2 regions of the Streptomyces sp. NPDC019443 genome follow, and region 1 is predicted to be linked to the other one. Evidence: predicted binding sites of a transcription regulator. Region 1 holds the regulator's gene; the other holds the start of a gene.
What was found. The regulator HspR, encoded in region 1, represses chaperone genes until heat shock. The targets are predictions, from matches to a motif close to TTGAGNNNNNNNNNCTCAA.
Positions count from the first base shown of each region.

Region 1 (7,389 bases):
GCTCGCCGATCAGCACCGGGTTGTTCTTCGTACGACGGGACAGCACCTGGACGACCCGGCGGATCTCCTGGTCCCGGCCGATGACCGGGTCGAGCTTGCCCTCGCGGGCCGCCGCGGTGAAGTCCGTACCGAACTTCTCCAGTGCCTTGTACTGCCCCTCGGGGTCGGGGGTGGTCACCCGGCGCCCTCCCCTTGCCTTCTCGAACGCGTCCAGCAGCTTCTTCGCCGTGGCCCCCTGCTTGGCCAGCACTTCCCCGGTCTGCCCGCCCTTCGCGGCGATGCCGATGAGGAGATGCTCGGTGGACAGATACTCGTCCCCGAGCTCCTTGGCCCGCTGCGCGGCGTCGGCGATGACGGCGAGCAACTCCCGGTTGGGCTGCGGTGGCGCGACGGTGGACCCCGTCACGCTGGGCTGCGCGGCCAGTACCCGCTCGGTCCCGGAGCGCACGGCGGCCTGGTCCGCGTCGACGGCGGCCAGCAGGTCGATGATGTTCTCGTTGTCCGCGCCCGCGAGCAACGCGAGCAGCAGATGCGCGGGGGTCAGATCGGGATGCCCCTCGGACACGGCCCGGGTGGTGGCGGCGTTGATTGCATCCCGGCTCTTGTTGGTCAGCTCGGCGTCCACGTGCGGTCTCTCCTCCTTGCGTCCTTGCGGGTAGGGCTGTTCCCTCAACGCTGACTCATTTAACCTACACAAAGTTGAGTCTATTCCACTCAACCCAGCGCGGAACAGCCGCCGCCTGTGTAGGTTCCGGGCATGGCCATCGACCCCCGCAACCCCGACGCGTCCTATCTCGACTTCTGGCGTGAGTACCACATGTGCACACTGACGACCCCACGCCAGGACGGAACCCCGCACGTCGTCGCGGTCGGTGTCACCTACGACCCGGAGGGCGGACTCGCCCGCGTCATCACCAACAAGCACAGCCACAAGGTCGACAACATCCTGGCAGCGGGCCCCGACGGGGCGCCGGTCGCGGTCTGCCAGGTCGACAGGGGGCGCTGGGCGACCCTGGAGGGCCGCGCGACGGTCCGTACGGAGCCGGAGCTCATCGCGGAGGCGGTGGAGCGTTACGCGGAACGCTACGGACGCAACCCGACCCCGAACGCGGACCGGGTGCTGATCGAGATCGCCCTGACACGGGCGATGGGCCGGGCCTGACCCGGCCCCGGGAAAGCCCGGGAAGCCGCGGCCCCGGGGAAACAGAAAAGCACAGCGGCGCCATCGTGTTTCAGGTCCACGATGGCGCCGCTGTGTGGGGGAAGCGCCCGAGCGATTTACAACGACGGGGGAACCGCTCAGGCACTGCGGGGGGTGGCGGTGGTGGTATCGGGCTCGACCAACTGATGGTCCCGCTGGTCGAGATTGACGAAAATCATGCCGTACCGGATGGCACAGCGGACGGGCTGCGGAGCTCCACGGGGCCGGCGAAGGCACCGATACGCGCGGACGTCCTCGTCCTCCTCGCGTGCCACGACAATCGGCTCTCCGAAGAGGGTGACCATCAACGAGTCGCCACGGTGGGGGATTGCCGTGACGAGGTCGATGAAATGCCACCCCGATCTGTAAGCCGTAGCCATCTCACGCCGGAAGACCCGGTCGTCCGGTGGAACGGTCATGCGTCCGTGCGGGCCGGAGCGACACCCCAGGAGGGCTCACCGTTCGTACCCGTGACGACTGCCGGACCGACACCCCACGAAGGCTCTCCGGGCGTTTTGGCCACAGCGTCCGCGGGAGCGAAGCCCCACGAAGGTTCGCCAGGGGCTGCCGTCACCGCGTCGGCGGGAGAGCTACCCCAGGAGGGCTCACCGGAGGCCACCGCACCGAGCGCGGCCGCCGCTATGGCAAGAGCACAAAGAGCACGAAGCGTCCTAGACATGGGTGATCTCCACCTCTTTTGATCATTCCTCCTCCCCCGCGCATAAGACGATGTCTCACTCCGAACGCTTGCACCAGCGACGGCAGGCATCATGTTCCTGTAATGCAGGAGCCTGAGGGGGTACATATGCCAGCTAATGAGGGCGAATCCGGACACCCTCACGCAGACGGCGAGCTGTGCGAGGCGGGGAAGGGTCTTTACATCACCGCGCTGCGTACCGGGCGAATAGCCCGGTCAGAAGCGGAACTCACGCCCTGTCTCTTCGACCTGGCCCTGCTGCACCCGGATCCCGACGACGCCCAGTGGCTCCGCCCGGTCCCGCCGACCACTGCGCTGACACAGCTGATACACCCCATCGAGCGGGAGATCCAAGAGCGCCGACGACGAACTGTCGCTCTGACCGATGCTCTTGAGCCATTCATGGCGTTCACCGCTCAGAACTCCACGGTCCCACAAGGGATAACCGTCCTCGAGGGCCTCAACCGCATCAACACAACCCTCGACCAAGTCACCGCAGACTGCACCGAGGAGCTTCTCACTGTCCAGCCCGGCAGCGGGCGACAGCCGCACATCCTGGAGAAGGCGCTGCGCCGCGTGGAGCCGCTGATCGACCGCGGCGTACGGATGCGCACGCTCTACCAGCACACGGCCCGCCACCACCCCACCACGCTGTCCTACATGGAACAGGTCGGCCCGTCCGGCGTGGAGGTGCGCACGCTGGAGGAGATCATCGACCGGCTGATCATCGTCGACCGGAAAGTGGCCTTCATACCCGCGAGCAGCGACCGTCTGTCCGCCCTGGAACTGCGACACAAGGGCATCGTCGAGTATCTCGTCGGCGTCTTCGAGCAGTTCTGGCTGCACGGCATCCCGTGGGAGGAACAGATCTCCTACGGGCCCCAGTTGGACGGCATCACAGGCGTCCAGCGCTCGATCGCCAAGCTCCTCGTCGAGGGGCATGTCGACGAGGCCATCGCCCGGCGCCTCGGTATGAACGTCCGTACCTGCCGTGCGCACATCGCCAAGCTGGGCTCCGCACTGGGCAGTGGCAGCCGGACCCAACTCGGCTATCTCATCGCACAGTCGGGGATTCTGGAACACGAGGACTGACCGCGACGGCCCCGGCGTCCGCCGCACGCCGGGGCGGGCTTCGACGGTACGCAGAAGGTCGTCCTGATCTCGCGGTCGGCCTCCTGGGCCGGAGCTCCGTTTCATTTCATCCCGAAATTGATCATCTGGCGCATACGGAAGGGGCCGGAGAGCGACGCGCTCTCCGGCCCCTTCGGCCGTACAACTCCTGCCCTACTCAGACCGCTTGGGCCGCCAGACCACCAGCGCGCTCGCCTGCTGCACATCCTGGTACGGCACGAGATCGCGCCGGTACGAGGCGTGCACCTGGGCTTCGCGCTGCTGCATCGCCGCCGCCGCGCCCTCGACGGCCGTCGACAGCTCTGCGACCCGCTGCTGGAGCGCCGCGACCTGGTTCTCCAGTTCGATGATGCGCTTGATTCCGGCCAGGTTGATGCCCTCGTCCTGCGACAACTGCTGGACGGTGCGCAGCAGTTCGATGTCGCGGGCGGAGTAGCGCCGGCCCCGGCCCGCGGTGCGGTCCGGGGAGACCAGACCGAGCCGGTCGTACTGCCGAAGAGTCTGCGGATGCAGGCCCGAGAGCTGGGCCGCCACCGAGATGACGTACACCGGCGACTCTTCGGTCAGCTCGTAGGGATTGCGGCTGCGTCCGGTCCGGCCGTCCATCTCATGCTCCCTTCGCGGCCTGGAACAGCTCGGCCCGCGGGTCCTCGTCCGCGGTGGCTTCGCGGTAGGCCTCCAGCGCTTCCTTCGCCTTGTCGCCGAGGTCCTTGGGCACGGCGACCTCGACGGTGACCAGCAGGTCCCCGCGGGTGCCGTCCTTGCGGAGTGCGCCCTTGCCGCGGGCCCGCATCGTACGGCCGTTGGGCGTCCCGGCGGGCAGCTTCAGCGTGACCGGCGGACCGCCCAGGGTCGGCACCTTCACCTCGCCGCCGAGCGCCGCCTCCGCGTAGGTGACGGGGACGGTGATCGTGAGGTTGTCGCCCTTGCGGCCGAAGACCGGATGCGGGTCGACATGCACGACGACGTACAAGTCGCCCGCCGGGCCGCCCCGTTCGCCCGGGGCTCCCTTGCCGCGCAGCCGGATCCGCTGGCTGTCGGAGACGCCCGCGGGGATCCTGACCTGCATGGTGCGCGAGGAGCGGGCGCGCCCGCTGCCCTTGCACACGTCGCAGGGGTCCTGCGCGATCAGCCCGCGGCCCTTGCAGTCTACGCACGGGTCGGTGAGCGAGAAGGAGCCGCTGCCGCCGCGCGAGACCTGGCCGGTGCCGAGACAGGTCGGGCACACCCTGGGCGTACCGTTTTTGTCGCCGGTGCCCGAACAGGCCTTGCACGCCGCCGAGCTGGACATCCGCAGCGGGACCGTGGCCCCGTCGACCGCCTCGGTGAAACTGAGCGTCACCTCGGACTCGATGTCCTGGCCGCGGCGCGGCTGGGTACGCGTACCCGTGCCGGTGCCACGGTTGAACAGGCCGCCGAATACATCGCCGATACCGCCGCCGAAGCCCCCGGCGCCACCCTGCGTGCCGCCCTGGGCGCCCCCGAAGAGGTCACCCAGGTCGAAGTTGAAGGAGCCACCGGGACCGCCGGACCCGGGTGCGCGGAAGCCACCGTTGCCGAAGAGAGCGCGTGCCTCGTCGTACTCCTTGCGCCGCTTGGGGTCGCCGAGGATGTCATTGGCCTCGGAGATCTCCTTGAAGCGCTCCTCCGCCTTGACGTCGCCCTTGTTGGCGTCCGGGTGGTACTCGCGGGCGAGCTTCCGGTACGCCTTCTTGATCTCGGCCTCGGTGGCGTCCTTGGGGACGCCGAGGACCTTGTAGTAGTCCTTCTCGACGAAGTCCTTCGTACTCATCGACGTCCCTCCTCTCGGACGATCATTGCGTCAGCCCTCGTCCGGGCCACCGCTCTCCTCGTCGTTCACCGTCTCTTCCTTGCCTGCCGCCGGGGTCGCACCCGGCTGGGGCTCGGCCACCGCCACCCGCGCGGGGCGGATGGTCCGTTCGCCGATGCGATACCCAGGCTGCAGGATCGCGACGCACGTGGTCTCGGTGACATCCGGTGCGTACGAGTGCATCAGGGCTTCGTGGATCGTCGGGTCGAAGGGCTCGCCCTCCTTGCCGAACTGCTGCAGGCCCATCTTGGCCGCCGCCGTCTCGAGGGACTCGGCGACCGACTTGAACCCGCCCACCAGCTCCCCGTGGTCACGGGCGCGGCCGATGTCGTCGAGCACGGGCAGGAGCTCGGTCAGCAGATTCGCCGTGGCGATCTCCTTGACCGTGATCCGGTCGCGCTCCACACGACGGCGGTAGTTCTGGTACTCGGCCTGGAGCCGCTGGAGGTCCGCCGTGCGCTCGCTGAGCGCCATACGGACCTGGTCCAGCTGCGCCGTCAGGCCGGCGATCTTTGCTGCGTCCCCTGCCGAGGCCGCCGCGCCCTCCTTCTGGGAGGACTCGGCGGACTCGGCGGCGTCGTCAGAGGTGGCGCCGGAGGGGACGTCAGGCTTCTCGTCGAAACCCGGGGTCTCCTCCGTCACGCGGCACCACCCTTCGCGTCCCTCTCGTCGTCGACGATCTCGGCGTCGACGACATCGTCCTCAGCCTTGGCCTGCTCGCCGGCCGGGGCGTCGGCTCCGGCAGCGGCGGCACCGTCGGGCGCGGCGTTGGCGTACATGGCCTGGCCGAGCTTCTGGCTGACCGCGGCGAGCTTCTCGGTCGCCGTGCGGATCTCGGCCGTGTCCTCGCCCTTGAGCTTCTCCTTCAGCTCGCCGACGGCGATCTCGACCTCGGTCTTCACCTCGCCCGGGACCTTGTCCTCGTTGTCCTTGAGGAACTTCTCCGTCTGGTAGACGAGCTGCTCGCCCTGGTTGCGGGTCTCGGCGGCCTCGCGGCGGCGGTGGTCCTCGTCCGCGTACTGCTCGGCCTCCTGGCGCATCCGGTCGACCTCGTCCTTCGGCAGCGAGGAGCCGCCGGTGACGGTCATCTTCTGCTCCTTGCCCGTGCCCAGGTCCTTCGCCGTCACGTGCATGATGCCGTTGGCGTCGATGTCGAAGGCGACCTCGATCTGCGGGACCCCGCGGGGGGCCGGCGGCAGACCGGTCAGCTCGAACATCCCGAGCTTCTTGTTGTACGCCGCGATCTCACGCTCGCCCTGGTAGACCTGGATCTGCACGGACGGCTGGTTGTCCTCGGCCGTCGTGAAGATCTCGGAACGCTTGGTCGGGATCGTGGTGTTGCGCTCGATGAGCTTGGTCATGATGCCGCCCTTGGTCTCGATACCGAGGGACAGCGGGGTCACGTCGAGGAGCAGGACGTCCTTGACCTCACCCTTGAGGACACCGGCCTGGAGGGCGGCGCCGATGGCGACGACCTCGTCGGGGTTCACACCCTTGTTGGCGTCCTGACCGCCGGTCAGCTCCTTGACGAGCTCGGCGACGGCGGGCATCCGGGTCGAGCCGCCGACCAGCACCACGTGGTCGATCTCGGACAGCTGGATGCCGGCGTCCTTGATGACGTTGTGGAACGGGGTCTTGCAGCGCTCGAGCAGGTCCGTGGTGAGCTGCTGGAACTGGGCGCGCGTGAGCTTCTCGTCCAGGTGCAGCGGGCCCTCGGCGGAGGCCGTGATGTACGGGAGGTTGATCGTCGTCTCGGTCGAGGACGACAGCTCGATCTTCGCCTTCTCCGCGGCCTCGCGCAGACGCTGCAGAGCCATCTTGTCCTTGGACAGGTCGACCCCGTGCCCGTTGGCGAACTGCTTCACCAGGTAGTCGACGACGCGCTGGTCCCAGTCGTCACCACCGAGGTGGTTGTCACCGTTGGTGGCCTTCACCTCGACGACGCCGTCGCCGATCTCCAGCAGCGAGACGTCGAAGGTGCCGCCGCCGAGGTCGAAGACCAGAATGGTCTGGTCGTCCTTGTCCAGGCCGTAGGCCAGGGCGGCCGCGGTCGGCTCGTTGACGATACGCAGGACGTTCAGACCCGCGATCTCGCCGGCCTCCTTGGTGGCCTGGCGCTCGGAGTCGTTGAAGTACGCCGGGACAGTGATCACCGCGTCGGTGACCTTCTCGCCGAGGTAGGACTCCGCGTCGCGCTTCAGCTTCTGCAGGATGAAGGCGCTCATCTGCTGCGGGTTGAAGGTCTTCCCGTCGAGCTCGATCTTCCAGTCGGTGCCCATGTGGCGCTTGACCGACCGGATGGTCCTGTCGACGTTCGTGACTGCCTGACGCTTCGCAACCTCGCCGACCAGCACCTCACCGTTCTTCGCGAAGGCGACGACGGACGGCGTGGTCCTGGCACCCTCGGCGTTGGTGATGACGGTGGGCTCGCCGCCCTCCAGAACGCTGACGACGGAGTTAGTCGTGCCCAGGTCGATGCCGACCGCACGTGCCATTTCAATTCCTCCAGCTGACTACTTGAGTGGATCT
Region 1 covers NZ_JBIRYJ010000011.1:15,853-23,241, reverse strand. The annotation lists gene clpB (ATP-dependent chaperone ClpB) at 1-625, opposite strand, end outside; gene ACH492_RS28550 (pyridoxamine 5'-phosphate oxidase family protein) at 758-1,162, shown strand; gene ACH492_RS28545 ((2Fe-2S)-binding protein) at 1,300-1,620, opposite strand; gene ACH492_RS28540 (helix-turn-helix transcriptional regulator) at 2,007-2,990, shown strand; gene ACH492_RS28535 (heat shock protein transcriptional repressor HspR) at 3,183-3,635, opposite strand; gene dnaJ (molecular chaperone DnaJ) at 3,637-4,821, opposite strand; gene grpE (nucleotide exchange factor GrpE) at 4,852-5,502, opposite strand; gene dnaK (molecular chaperone DnaK) at 5,499-7,355, opposite strand.

Region 2 (7,389 bases), on a different contig from region 1:
GGCACGACTGCTGGGACTGCCGCGGGACCGGCTGGACCGGGCGCTCGGCCATCTGGTCGAGCACGGCCTCGCGCTGCCCGCGGACGGGGACGGCGACGGGCTGCCGCATCCGGCCGCTCCGGCCGCCGCGATCCGTACGCTCATCCACCGCCGGCAGGCGGAACTGCACTTACGGTCCGCGGAGTTGGAGCGATTACGGATGACCGCGGACCGGCTGGCGGGCCGGCTGATGTCCGGGTCACCCTGCGCGCCCGACGGCGGCATCGAGGTAGTGACGGGCCCACGGGCGATCGGCGAACGGGCGGAGTACCTGCTGGCGTCGGCGGAACGGGAGGTGGCGATCCTGGACCGCCCGCCGTATGTGAAGGGGCCGCGGGACGGCAGCGCCGCGCAGCCGGGTCTCGGCATCGAGGCGCTCCTCGACCGGGGCGTTCAGGTGCGGACCGTCCTGGACCGGGACGGACTCGCCTACCCGGGCCGGATGCGCTCGGTGACCTGCCTCGTCGAACAGGGCCTGCGGGCACGGGTGTCGACGGCCGTCCCCACCAAACTGATCGCGGTTGACCGCCGGATCACCCTCCTCCCCCCGACCGAAGCGGCGGACCCGAAGGCCTCGGCACTGGTGATCGGCGACTCGCTGCTGAGCAACGCGCTGGTGCCGCTGTTCGAAACGGTCTGGGCCCATGCCACGCCACTGGGCGGCTCGGCCCGGGCGTGCGCGGCGCTGCCGAAGGCCCAGAAGGAATTGCTCGGCCTGCTGGCGGCGGGCCTCAAGGACGAGGCGATCGCCCGCCGCCTGGGCGTCCATGTGCACACGGCACGCCGGAGGATCAGCCACCTGCTGGAGACGCTGGGCGCGGAGACGCGCTTCCAGGCGGGGGCGCAGGCGACGTTGCGGGGCTGGCTGGACTGAAAGCCACGAGCGGGCAGGATGTCCGGATGAGTTGGCACAGCCGTACGAACAGAACCAGCGGCACGTTCAGGGGGCTCGTGTGGCCCGCCATGGCCGTGCTGACCACCGTGGCCGTGCTGACTGCCGCGACCGCGTGCGCCGGGCCCACCTCTTCCGCCGCGCCGCCGAAAGCCACCGCGGCGGACCGGTCGGCCGAGGCGCGGGCCGTCGCCCCCGCGCCGCGGGCCTCCGCCACCACCTTTGCCGGAGCCTCGTCCGTCGGGGTGCTGATCGATCCGGACGGCGAGCACTTCTGCACCGCGAGCGTCGTGGCCAGCCCCCGGGGCAATGTCATCGCCACCGCCGCGCACTGCATCCAGGACTCGGGCAGCGCGGACGCGTACCGGCCGGGCGAGCTGGAGTTCGCGCCCGGATTCTCGGGCAGGGGCAAGGGGACGTATCCGTACGGGCGCTGGAAGGTCGGAGCCATCCACGTCGACGAGCGCTGGACGGACGGCGACGACGACGCGGATGCCGCCGACTACGCGTTCCTCGTGCTGAAGCCGGACGCGAAGGGTCGTCAGGTGCAGCAGGCCGTCGGCGCCGCCACCGCCGACTGGGCCTCGCCGCCCGAGCGCCGGGTCACCGTCGTCGGGTATCCGAACCGGAATCACAACCCCACCAACCGCCCCGTCGCCTGCACCACCGACACCCGCCCCGACCCGGATCTGCCGAAGACGCTGATCATGGAGTGCGCGGGCTTCTGGGAAGGCACCAGCGGCGGGCCCTGGCTCGCCGGCTACCGGGACGCCAGGCATCAGGGCAGGCTCATCGGCGTACTGAGCGGCGGCGACACGGACAGCGAGTCGACAGCTGCCCTCTTCGACGCCCGCGCCCGCGCGCTGTACGACGAAGCCAGGGCCGGATAAAGGGCCGCGGCCGGAGAAGAGGCCGCGGCCGGATAAAGGGCCGCGGCCGGGAAAGGGCAGCGGCCGGACAACGCGAAGGCCCGGCAGTGCCGGAACACCGCCGGGCCCACAGCGCATCCCCGGTCAGGCCGCCGCGGCAGCCACCGGAACCTCCGCCGGCGAGAGCGCGATCCCCAGCACCTGGCGGACATCCGTCACCGGGTGCACCTCCAGCTTGTCGAGGATCTCCGCCGGGACGTCGTCCAGGTCCGCCTCGTTCCGCTTGGGGATCACGACGGTCGTGATGCCCGCCCGGTGCGCGGCCAGCAGCTTCTGCTTCAGACCGCCGATGGGCAGGACGCGGCCGGTCAGCGAGACCTCGCCGGTCATGGCGACGTCCGTGCGCACCTGACGGCCACTCAGCAGCGATGCGAGCGCCGTCGTCATCGTGATGCCCGCGCTCGGCCCGTCCTTCGGCACCGCGCCCGCCGGGAAGTGGATGTGCGCGCCCCGGTCCTTCAGGTCGGCGACCGGAAGCTCCAGTTCGGCCCCGTGCGAGCGGAGGAAGGAGAGTGCGATCTGCGCGGACTCCTTCATCACGTCGCCGAGCTGACCGGTGAGGGTCAGTCCCGCCGCGCCCGTCTCCGGGTCGGCCAGCGACGCCTCGACGTACAGCACGTCGCCGCCCGCGCCGGTGACCGCGAGGCCGGTGGCCACGCCGGGCACGGCCGTCCGGCGCTCGGCCGGGTCCTGCGCGGACTCGGGCACGTGGTGCGGCCGTCCGATCAGGCCGCGCAGCTGCTCGGCACCGACCGTGAACGGCAGCTCCCGCTCGCCCAGTTCGTGCTGGGCGGCCACCTTGCGCAGCAGCCGGGCCACCGAACGCTCCAGGTTACGGACGCCCGCCTCCCGGGTGTACTCACCCGCGAGCTTGCGCAGCGCCGAGTCCTCCAGGACGACCTCGCCGGGCTCAAGACCCGCCCGCTCCAGCTGGCGCGGCAGCAGGTGGTCCCGGGCGATGACGACCTTCTCGTCCTCGGTGTAGCCGTCGAGCCTGACCAGCTCCATCCGGTCGAGCAGGGCCTCCGGGATGGCCTCCAGGACGTTCGCCGTGGCGAGGAACACCACGTCGGACAGGTCGAGTTCGACCTCCAGGTAGTGGTCGCGGAAGGTGTGGTTCTGCGCCGGGTCCAGGACTTCGAGCAGCGCGGCCGCAGGGTCGCCCCGGAAGTCCGAGCCGACCTTGTCGATCTCATCGAGCAGGACGACCGGGTTCATCGAACCGGCCTCCTTGATCGCCCGCACGATCCGGCCGGGGAGAGCACCCACGTACGTACGCCGGTGTCCGCGGATCTCCGCCTCGTCCCGTACGCCGCCGAGCGCGACCCGGACGAACTTCCGTCCCATCGCGTGCGCGACGGACTCACCGAGCGAGGTCTTGCCGACGCCGGGCGGGCCGACGAGCGCCAGGACCGCGCCACCGCGCCGTCCGCCGACGACGCCGAGCCCTCGGTCGGCGCGCCGCTTGCGCACCGCCAGGTATTCGGTGATCCGTTCCTTCACGTCCTGCAGGCCGGAGTGCTCGGCGTCCAGGATCGCCTTGGCGCCCTGGATGTCGTACTCGTCCTCTGTCCGTTCGTTCCACGGCAGCTCGAGGACGGTGTCGAGCCACGTGCGGATCCAGGAGCCCTCAGGGCTCTGGTCGCTCGACCGCTCCAGCTTCTCGACCTCCTTGAGCGCGGCCTCGCGCACCTTCTCGGGGAGGTCGGCGGCCTCGACGCGGGCCCGGTAGTCGTCGGACTCGTCTTCGCCGTCCTCGCCGTTGAGCTCGCGCAGCTCCTTGCGTACGGCTTCGAGCTGACGGCGCAGCAGGAACTCGCGCTGCTGCTTGTCGACGCCCTCCTGGACGTCCTTGGCGATGGACTCGGCGACGTCCTGCTCGGCGAGGTGCTCACGCAGCTGCTCGGTGGCGAGCTTGAGGCGGGCCACCGGGTCGGCGGTCTCGAGCAGCTCGATCTTCTGGGCGGTGGACAGGAACGGCGAGTAGCCGGAGTTGTCGGCCAGTTGCGAGATGTCGTCGATCTGCTGGACACGGTCCACGACCTGCCATGCGCCGCGCTTCTTCAGCCAGTCGGTGGCGAGCGCCTTGTACTCCTTGACCAGCTCGGTGACCGAGCCGGGCATGGAGCCTCCCCGGGCCCCCTGGGGCCCAGGGGAAGGGTCGGGCACGATCTCCTCGACGCGCGCCCCCTCGACCCAGAGCGCGGCGCCGGGGCCCGTGGTCCCCGCGCCGATCCTCACCCGGCCCCGGCCGCGGATGAGGGCGCCGGGGTCTCCGTCGGAGAGCCGGCCGACCTGCTCCACGGTTCCGAGCACGCCGGTCGCGGCGTAGGTCCCGTCGACGCGCGGAACAAGCAGCACCGTCGGCTTGCTGGCACCACTGGAACGCGCGGCAGCCTGGGCGGCCTCCACCGCGGCTCGTACGTCGGTGTCGGACAGGTCGAGCGGCACCACCATTCCGGGCAGCACGACCTCGTCGTCGAGCGGCAGCACGGGCAGGGTGAGCGGTGTGGACGTCGAAGCCATTATCTCCCCTTAGGCAGTGAAGTTGAGCTGTATGGACTCAATGCACAGCGCTGCGGAGATGTTCCCAGGGGGTGTTCGCTGTCAGCGATCGACTCTCGTGCCTGGTCAAGGGGCGCGCAGGGGCGGGAGCTGATGCTTACCGGTCGCGGAGCGCGAAACCGTTCCGCCACCGCGCCCAGCGGCGCACCGCGGGCCAGCAGGCGATGCCGGCCAGCAGGGCAAGCGGATGGCCCCAGTTGGTGAGCGGGTCCTCGAAGGCGAGCAGGTCCTGGAGGAGCATCAGGGAGACGAAGCCGAGCAGCGTCGCGCGCAGCACCGGGCTGAGCAGCCCGGCAAGGGCGCCGATGCTCGCCATCAGGCCGAAGCTGATGCCGTAGTCGAGACGGTGCAGCGAAGTGGCGGGCAGATGTCCGGCCACCACCGAGACCCCGACCGGGATCTCGGTGGCCAGCGTCGCCGCGACGTGGCCGGCCAGGAAGACGCCGGCGGTGCGCCAGCCTCCGATGCGGCGTTCCAGCGCGGTGAGTGTGAAGAAGAAGGCGATGGCGTACGGGCCCAGCAGGTCGCCCGCGACCCACAGCGCGCTGGCGCCGAGAACGAGCAGGGGGCTGTCCGCCAAATGGGCGACATCAGTGCTGGAACCGCGGAGCAGAGAGGAGACGGTCGCGGGGTCTCCGTACTGCGTGAAGAGCGAGGTGGTGAGCAGGACGAGGACATAGCAGAAGGTGAACGGTGTCCCGGTGGGCGTGGGCAGCAGCTGGAGCACGCGCCGCCAGGCCGGGAGACCCACGGGCGGAGCGGGCGTCGCGGTGGGCATCGGGGCGGGCGTCACCGCCGGTGCGACTACTGGTGCGACAGCTGCCGGCGTGACGGGGGCCTGCACGGGAGCCGTGACAACCGGCGCGGCTGATGTCCGCTGAGTCGGGACGGCGTTCAGCAGTTCCTGGCCCGTGGCCGGGTCGCGTGTCGTCGGCCGATGCACCGCGTGAGGCCCCTTTCGTCAAGCCCCCGAACAAGCCCCCACCCAACGCGATCACCATCACACCCGTCTATGACGTGCGCCACACGGGGCAACCTTCACAGGTTTCCAGGCGTCGCGAGCACGTCGGACCGACCCTGGCCCGGCAGACCCGGGCCGCGCTTGGCCGAAACCATTTGTCCCGCTCGCCCCACCCCGCCACCATGACCACCGACAACGCGTCCGCCCCGCACCCGTCACCCGGAGGTCACCCGCCATGCCGCTCCAAGCCGACGGACCCGTCATCCTCGACCGGCGAGAGGGGCCCCACGGGGAGGTCGTGCTCCGGCAGCGCGGTGCGCATCACGAGATCATCGCCAATGGGTGCTTCCTGATGGACACTTCCGACGGCCGCTCCGAGCGGCTGCTCGTCGACGCCGCCTACGAAGCCCTCGCCGCCGCCGGAAAGAGCGACCCCACCCTCCTCATCGGCGGACTCGGCGTCGGTTTCTCCCTCGCCCGTGCCGCCGCCAACCCCCGCTGGCGGCACATCGCCGTCGTCGAGCGCGAGCAGGCGATCATCGACTGGCATCGCACCGGTCCCCTCGGACAGATCTCCGGCGACGCGCTCGCCGACCCCCGCAGCGTGATCCTTCGCACGGACCTCGTCGCGTACCTGCGAACGACCACGGACCGCTACGACGCTCTCTGTCTGGACATCGACAACGGACCCGACTGGACCGTCACCGACGACAACGAAAACCTCTACTCGCCGGCCGGACTCGCCGCCTGCCAGGGCCGGTTGGAGCCCGGCGGCATCCTCGCGGTGTGGTCCGCGCAGCCCTCCCCGGCTTTTGAGGATGCGTTGCGGAATGCCGGATTCACCGGGGTAACCACCGAAGAGATCCGTGTTGCCCGAGGCGTACCCGACGTGGTCCACCTCGCTGTTCGCCCTGCGTAGCCGGGACACCTTCACTGCCTTTACGCTGCTGACCTACACACGAGATCTACACCGGCATGCAGCTCGCGAGAACGCGTACAGGGGCGGGGCGATGGAGCAGACACACACCACGCACAACGGCGTCGCGGCCACACCCGGCGCCCAGCGCCGGGTGCTGGTCGTCGAGGACGACTCGACGATCGTCGACGCCATCGCCGCCCGCCTGCGGGCGGAAGGCTTCCTGGTCCAGACGGCATTGGACGGCCCGGCCGCCGTCGACGCCGCCGAGGCCTGGCAGCCCGATCTGATGGTGCTCGATGTGATGCTTCCGGGGTTCGACGGCCTGGAGGTCTGCCGCCGCGTCCAGGCGCAGCGCCCGGTTCCGGTGCTGATGCTCACGGCGCGCGACGACGAGACCGACATGCTCGTCGGTCTCGGCGTGGGCGCCGACGACTACATGACCAAGCCGTTCTCGATGCGCGAGCTCGCGGCCCGGGTGCATGTGCTGCTGCGCCGCGTGGAGCGGGCAGCCCTCGCCGCGGTCACTCCCCGCAGCGGGATCCTGCGCCTGGGCGAGCTGGAGATCGACCACGCCCAGCGCCGGGTCCGGGTGCGCGGCGAGGACGTACATCTCACGCCGACCGAGTTCGACCTGCTGGTCTGCCTGGCGAACACGCCGCGCGCCGTCCTGTCCCGTGAGCAACTGCTCGCGGAGGTGTGGGACTGGGCCGACGCGTCCGGCACCCGCACCGTCGACAGCCACATCAAGGCCCTGCGCCGGAAGATCGGCGCCGAGCGCATCCGTACCGTCCACGGCGTCGGCTACGCGCTGGAGACGCCGGCTCCATGAGACGGCGGCGCTGGGACCGGCCGCCCGGCCGCGGCGGCCGGCGGAGCCGGCCGCGGTCCGCCTCCATCGCGATCTCGATCAAGACCAAGCTCGGGACGCTGGTCGTCGTCTCGGTCTTCATCACCACGGGCCTGCTGCTGGTCGCCCTGCGCACCCAGACCGAGGTCCGCTTCATCACCGTCTTCTCGGTGATCGCGACCTTGCTGATCACCCAGTTCGTGGCGCACGGACTGACCGCGCCGCTGGACGAGATGA
Region 2 covers NZ_JBIRYJ010000002.1:403,461-410,849, reverse strand. The annotation lists gene ACH492_RS08085 (helix-turn-helix domain-containing protein) at 1-913, shown strand, start outside; gene ACH492_RS08080 (trypsin-like serine peptidase) at 940-1,821, shown strand; gene lon (endopeptidase La) at 1,945-4,386, opposite strand; gene ACH492_RS08070 (rhomboid-like protein) at 4,523-5,203, opposite strand; gene ACH492_RS08065 (spermidine synthase) at 5,622-6,305, shown strand; gene ACH492_RS08060 (response regulator transcription factor) at 6,397-7,134, shown strand; gene ACH492_RS08055 (ATP-binding protein) at 7,131-7,389, shown strand, end outside.
Region 2: a site for HspR is predicted at 4,409-4,427, ahead of lon (endopeptidase La). Genes of this name have one in related genera too.